Regions from separate parts of the Phytobacter palmae genome, predicted to be linked through region 3. Evidence: predicted binding sites of a transcription regulator. Region 3 holds the regulator's gene; each other region holds the start of a gene.

Region 1 (2,272 bases), on a different contig from region 3:
GCTGACGGAAGGCATCAATTTGCGCCCGGGTCGAGCGGGGACCGACCAGCATGCCGTAGCCGCCCGCGCCGTGGACCTCTTTCACCACCATCTCATCCAGATGGGCCAGTACGTAACTCAAATCTTCGGCTTTACGGCACTGCCAGGTGGGAATATTGCCGAGGATAGGCTCCTCAGAAAGATAAAAACGGATCATATCCGGCACGTACGGGTAGATGGATTTGTCATCTGCCACGCCGGTGCCAATCGCATTGGCCAGCACCACGCCACCTGAACGATAGACCGACAACAGCCCCGGTACACCCAGCATAGAGTCCGAACGAAACGCCAGCGGGTCGAGGAAGGCATCGTCAATACGGCGATAGATAACATCGACCCGGCACGGGCCTTCGGTGGTGCGCATATAGACACTGCCCTCTTTGACGAACAGGTCGGCGCTTTCTACCAGCTCCACCCCCATCTGCTGAGCAAGAAAACTGTGTTCAAAATAGGCGCTGTTAAAGCGTCCGGGCGTCAGCACTACTACACAGGGGTCATCAACATAAGTGCTTTCACGCAGGGTTTGTAGCAGGTAACTGGGGTAGCGCTCGACCGGTGCGATATGCGAACTGGCGAACAGATCCGGGTAGAGGCGCATCATCATCTTGCGGTTTTCCAGCATATAAGAGACGCCGGATGGGGTGCGCAGATTATCTTCCAGCACATAGTATCCGCCGTCACTGTCGCGGACCATATCGATGCCGGTGATATGGGCATAGATATTATTATGCAGATCGACGCCCTGCATACAGGGTTGATATTGTTCGTTGGCGAGCACTTGCTCACGGGGGACAATACCGGCATTGAGAATATGCTGGTGGTGGTAGATATCGTATAAGAAGGCGTTGAGCGCTTTTACCCGCTGGCGTATGCCTGCGTCAAGCATCCGCCATTCGTGGGCCGGAATGATGCGCGGCACGCTGTCGAATGGAATTAAACGCTCTGTTCCTCCCTCTTCACCGTAAACATTAAACGTAATGCCGACGCGGTGAAACAGCAGTTCTGCCTGCTCTTTCTTCTGGTGAATGGCATGCTGGTCAGTCTGCTGTAACCAGTGCCACCAGGCGTCATAATGCTGGCGTTGCCGACCTTCTGCGGTGAGCATTTCATCGTAGTAAGGCGCGCTCGGAAGCGTCATTTTTATCATTGTCATCCCCTGCATTCCGCTTGATGAAGATAAAGGTAAAATGCAGAAAACATGCCAGCGCACCAAAAGCGCGGCTTATCACGCAATAGCGAGGCGAGGTGCACCTTTATGAGGAGCGGCCGGCGTAAAAACGCACCACGATGACGTTCAGGCGGCAGAAAAAGAGGGAAGTTGGTGCAAGTGTAAAGATGGCTGCACCAGCCGGAAAAGCGGTAATAGCTGTTCGCCTGTCCCTTTTAAAAGGGTAAACTAAATGCGTCTTTGAAGGGGGCCATGATGACGGGAAAACGCATTAGCCGTGAAAAACTGACCATTCGCCATATGATTGCGCTTTACCGGCAGCACTGTCCGCAGGCTGTGGCGGATGAAGCGCACTATCAGGCGTTGAATGATTTCGCGGATAAGCGGCTGGATAAATGTATATTTGGTGAAGAAAAACCAGCCTGTAAACAATGCCCTGTGCACTGCTACCCGCCTGCCAGACGTGAAGAGATGAAACAGATTATGCGTTGGGCAGGGCCGAGGATGCTGTGGCGACACCCTGTTTTGACCCTCCGCCATCTGATGGATGACAAACGTCCTGTTCCCGAACTGCCGGAAAAATACCGCCCTAAAAAATAACGCCGTGGCGGGCACGGCGTTACGTTTCCTCAGGCCCGGGTGGCAATAAGAATGGATGATGCTTTAATCAGGGCAATGACGCGTTTCCCCGGTGCAAGTTGTAGCGCTTCGCAGCTTTCGTTGGTCACCACCGCCACTATTTCAAAACCGGCGTCAGTGGCGACATGTACGGTCGCGTTTATGGCCCCTTCGGTCACGACGCTTACCGCACCGGCAAACTGATTGCGCGCAGAGAATTTCAGCCCGCACTCTTCGGTTGCAAGCGTAACCCACGGCGCTTTGATCAGCGCGATAGCTTCTGTACCTGGGGTCAATCCCAGTGCTTCCTTACTGCTGGATGTGACGATAGCGACAAGCTTCGCGCCGCCGGCGAGGGTTAATTCCACTTCATCGTTAACGGCACCGTGCGCAGTTGCGCTGACTTTACCGACGAGTTGGTTACGAGCTGAAACGGCCATGTTGCCT
Region 2 (2,272 bases), on a different contig from region 3:
CTACCTTGGCCGCCTGAATGAACCGTTGATTGAGCTGACGACCCAGCAGTCAATGCTCCAGCAGGCGGTAGTGGCCGGGGAACGTGTCTTTGAGTTGATGGATTGTCCACGCCAGACTTATGGTTATGACGATGAGCCACTAAAAAGCGGAGCTATCGACATTAACGATGTCTCGTTTGCTTATCGAGATGACCGTCTGGTGTTGCAGGACATCAGTCTGCATGTGCCTCCCCGCAGTTTTGTGGCGCTGGTAGGGCATACCGGCAGCGGTAAAAGTACACTGGCAAGCCTGCTCATGGGGTACTATCCGCTGAGCAAAGGGGAAATCCGTCTGGATGGCCGACCGTTGTCCGCGCTGAGCCACAGCACCTTGCGTAAAGGGGTGGCGATGGTGCAACAAGACCCGGTGGTGATGGCGGACACCTTCTTTGCCAACGTCACGCTGGGGCGCGATATTTCGGAGGAGCAGGTCTGGCACGCGCTGGAGGTGGTGCAACTGGCCGGACTGGCGCGCGAAATGCCGGAGGGGATTTATACCCGCCTTGGCGAGCAGGGAAATAATCTCTCCGTCGGGCAGAAGCAATTGCTGGCGCTGGCGCGTGTACTGGTTGAAACGCCACAAATCCTGATTCTGGACGAAGCCACGGCGAACATTGATTCAGGCACTGAAAAAGCCATTCAGCAGGCGCTAGTGGCGGTCAGGCAGCACACAACGCTGGTTGTCATTGCACACCGACTGTCAACGATTGTCGAGGCGGAAACTATCCTGGTCCTTAATCGCGGCCAGGCCGTTGAACGTGGTACGCATCAGCAACTGCTTGAGGCAAAAGGGCGTTACTGGCAGATGTATCAACTGCAACTGGCAGGAGAAGAGCTCGCCGCCAGCGTACGAGAAGAATCGCTAATCGCCTGATGCACCAAAATTAAGCATGCTACTAACAGGATTCGCTGTTGGTGCAAAAAAGTAACGCACCACGCACTGTCGTGGTGCGTTTTTCTTTTCCAGGAACAATCTGAACCATTCCCATTTTCATCGCTGCGCTATGACGTCCTTCTTACACGGCTTAACAACCTGAAATTTTCCCGTTTTTCATTTTTGGCACACCGCTTGCAATATTTATTGCGTGTTAGCTGCGGCCATTATCGATTTTCGACTGGAGGGGGATCTATGAAGCTGGTTACCGTGGTAATTAAGCCATTCAAACTGGAAGACGTTCGTGAAGCGCTGTCTTCAATTGGTATTCAAGGGTTAACCGTGACCGAAGTGAAAGGTTTCGGACGTCAGAAAGGACACGCTGAGTTGTACCGCGGTGCGGAGTACAGCGTTAACTTCCTGCCAAAAGTGAAGATTGATGTGGCGATTGCTGACGATCAGCTCGATGAAGTGATTGATGTCATTAGCAAAGCGGCCTACACCGGAAAAATTGGCGACGGCAAAATTTTCGTTGCCGAGCTGCAACGCGTCATTCGTATTCGTACCGGCGAAGCCGACGAAGCGGCACTGTAATACCTGGCACACAGTGAGGGGATGGGTAAAATGAAGAAAGCAATATTAAAAGCGGGTCTGGCCTCGCTGGCACTACTGCCATGTCTGGCCATGGCAGCCGATCCGGTTGTCGTCGATAAAGCCGACAATGCCTTTATGATGATTAGCACCGCGCTGGTGCTGTTTATGTCAATTCCGGGCATCGCCCTGTTCTACGGTGGTTTAATCCGCGGTAAAAACGTCCTTTCTATGCTGACACAGGTTGCGGTTACATTCGCACTGGTGTGCGTTCTGTGGGTGGTTTACGGCTACTCTCTGGCTTTTGGCACCGGCGGCAGCTTCTTCGGTAGCTTCGACTGGGTAATGCTGAAAAATATTGAACTGAAAGCACTGATGGGCACCATCTATCAGTACATTCACGTTGCGTTCCAGGGATCATTTGCCTGCATTACCGTCGGCCTGATTGTTGGTGCGCTGGCTGAGCGTATCCGTTTCTCTGCGGTACTGATTTTCGTCGTGGTATGGCTGACGCTGTCCTACGTGCCAATTGCACACATGGTTTGGGGCGGCGGTCTGCTGGCAACCCATGGCGCAATGGATTTTGCAGGTGGTACGGTAGTTCACATCAACGCCGCAGTTGCAGGCCTGGTGGGGGCGTATCTGATTGGCAAACGTGTTGGTTTCGGTAAAGAAGCGTTTAAACCGCACAATCTGCCGATGGTGTTTACCGGTACCGCTATCCTCTACTTTGGCTGGTTTGGTTTCAACGCCGGTTCTGCGAGCGCG
Region 3 (2,272 bases):
ATTTGCCGCAGGAAGCCTCTATTTTCAGGCGCCTGAGCGTATTTGATAATCTCATGGCGGTATTGCAAATTCGCGATGATCTCACATCCGAACAGCGTGTGGATCGGGCGAACGAGTTGATGGAAGAGTTCCATATTGAACACCTGCGCGACAATATGGGGCAGGCGCTTTCTGGCGGTGAACGCCGTCGTGTCGAAATCGCTCGCGCGCTGGCGGCAAACCCTAAATTCATCCTGCTGGATGAACCTTTTGCCGGCGTTGACCCAATATCGGTAATTGATATCAAACGCATCATTGAACACCTGCGTGATAGCGGACTTGGCGTGTTGATTACCGATCACAACGTTCGCGAAACCCTGGCGGTGTGTGAACGTGCTTATATTGTCAGCCAGGGGCATTTGATCGCGCACGGTACGCCTCAGCAAATCCTTGAAGACGAACATGTTAAGCGCGTATATCTTGGGGAAGACTTCAGACTCTGATAGGGTAGGGTTTATTGACGTGTTTAGTCGGAGAGTACTGCTCTGAATATGAAGCAAGGTTTGCAATTAAGGCTCAGCCAACAGCTAGCCATGACGCCACAGTTGCAACAGGCTATCCGCCTGCTGCAACTGTCCACGTTGGAACTTCAGCAAGAACTCCAGCAAGCTCTGGAAAGTAACCCATTGCTTGAGCAAACCGATCTTCACGAAGAAGTGGACGCGCAACAGTCCCAGGATAACGAAGGCCTGGATACCGTCGACGCGCTCGAGCAAAAAGAGATGCCCGAAGAGTTGCCCCTGGACGCCAGTTGGGATGAAATCTATACCGCTGGCACCCCTTCCGGCAGCAGCACCGATTATCTTGACGATGAACTGCCCATTTATCAGGGGGAGACCACCCAGTCGTTACAGGATTACCTGATGTGGCAGGTGGAACTCACCCCCTTCTCAGACACCGATCGCGCCATTGCGACCTCTATTGTCGATGCTGTTGATGACACGGGTTATCTCACCGTTCCGCTGGAAGACATTCTGGAGAGCATGGGCGATGAAGAGATCGGTCTGGATGAAGTTGAAGCGGTACTGAAACGTATTCAGCGTTTCGATCCGGTCGGCGTCGCGGCCAGAGATCTGCGCGATTGCCTGTTGATCCAGCTCTCTCAGTTTGCCAAAGAGACGCCCTGGTGTGAGGAGGCGCGTTTAATCATCAGCGATCATCTGGATCTGCTCGCAAATCATGACTTCCGTACGCTGATGCGCGTAACTCGTCTGAAAGAAGAGGTGTTGAAAGAGGCGGTCAATTTGATCCAGTCTCTTGACCCACGTCCGGGCCAGTCAATCCAGACCGGCGAGCCCGAATATGTCATCCCTGACGTCCTGGTGCGTAAGCACAATGGGCGCTGGACGGTCGAACTCAACTCCGACAGCATCCCTCGTTTGCAAATCAACCAGCACTACGCCGCAATGTGCGGTGGTGCACGTAACGATGCAGACAGCCAGTTTATCCGTAGCAATCTGCAGGAAGCGAAATGGCTGATCAAAAGCCTTGAGAGTCGCAATGACACCCTGTTAAGGGTGAGCCGCTGTATTGTTGAACAGCAGCAGGCGTTTTTCGAGCAAGGCGAAGAATTTATGAAACCGATGGTGCTGGCCGATATCGCTCAGGCCGTCGAGATGCATGAATCCACGATTTCCCGTGTCACGACCCAAAAATATCTGCACAGTCCGCGTGGCATCTTTGAGCTTAAATATTTCTTCTCCAGTCATGTGAATACCGAAGGCGGCGGCGAAGCCTCGTCGACGGCTATCCGCGCACTGGTGAAGAAATTAATTGCCGCAGAGAATCCTGCGAAGCCGTTGAGTGACAGTAAGCTGACTACCATGCTCTCTGATCAGGGTATTATGGTAGCGCGGCGAACCGTTGCGAAGTATCGAGAGTCTTTATCCATTCCGCCGTCTAATCAGCGTAAACAGCTGGTGTGACCTAACCGATAAGGAAGACACTATGCAGCTTAACATCACAGGACATAACGTCGAAATAACCGAGGCCCTGCGCGAATTCGTCACCGCGAAATTTGCCAAACTCGAACAGTATTTCGAAAGGATCAATCAGGTCTATGTTGTGTTGAAAGTGGAGAAAGTGACTCATATCTCGGACGCAACCCTGCATGTAAACGGGGGAGAGATTCATGCCAGTGCGGAAGGACAAGACATGTATGCTGCCATCGACGGTTTAATTGATAAACTGGCGCGGCAACTTACGAAACATAAAGATAAACTGAAACAACACT

The links. The regulator sigma-54, encoded in region 3, starts transcription at its own class of promoters, with help from an activator protein. The targets are predictions, from matches to a motif close to GTTGGCACANNTTTCGCTNT.
Region 1: AAIG39_RS20485 (circularly permuted type 2 ATP-grasp protein) is a predicted target of sigma-54. The motif match lies at 1,226-1,245, and genes of this name have one in related genera.
Region 2: glnK (P-II family nitrogen regulator) is a predicted target of sigma-54. The motif match lies at 1,096-1,115, and genes of this name have one in related genera.

What each region holds. Positions count from the first base shown of each region.
Region 1 is NZ_JBCIVJ010000020.1:29,079-31,350, reverse strand. Features, by position in the region: gene AAIG39_RS20485 (circularly permuted type 2 ATP-grasp protein) at 1-1,186, opposite strand, end outside; gene AAIG39_RS20480 (nitrous oxide-stimulated promoter family protein) at 1,463-1,807, shown strand; gene AAIG39_RS20475 (TOBE domain-containing protein) at 1,837-2,265, opposite strand.
Region 2 is NZ_JBCIVJ010000001.1:403,261-405,532, reverse strand. Features, by position in the region: gene AAIG39_RS02005 (SmdB family multidrug efflux ABC transporter permease/ATP-binding protein) at 1-913, shown strand, start outside; gene glnK (P-II family nitrogen regulator) at 1,169-1,507, shown strand; gene amtB (ammonium transporter AmtB) at 1,538-2,272, shown strand, end outside.
Region 3 is NZ_JBCIVJ010000011.1:66,620-68,891, reverse strand. Features, by position in the region: gene lptB (LPS export ABC transporter ATP-binding protein) at 1-482, shown strand, start outside; gene rpoN (RNA polymerase factor sigma-54) at 531-1,964, shown strand; gene hpf (ribosome hibernation promoting factor) at 1,987-2,272, shown strand, end outside.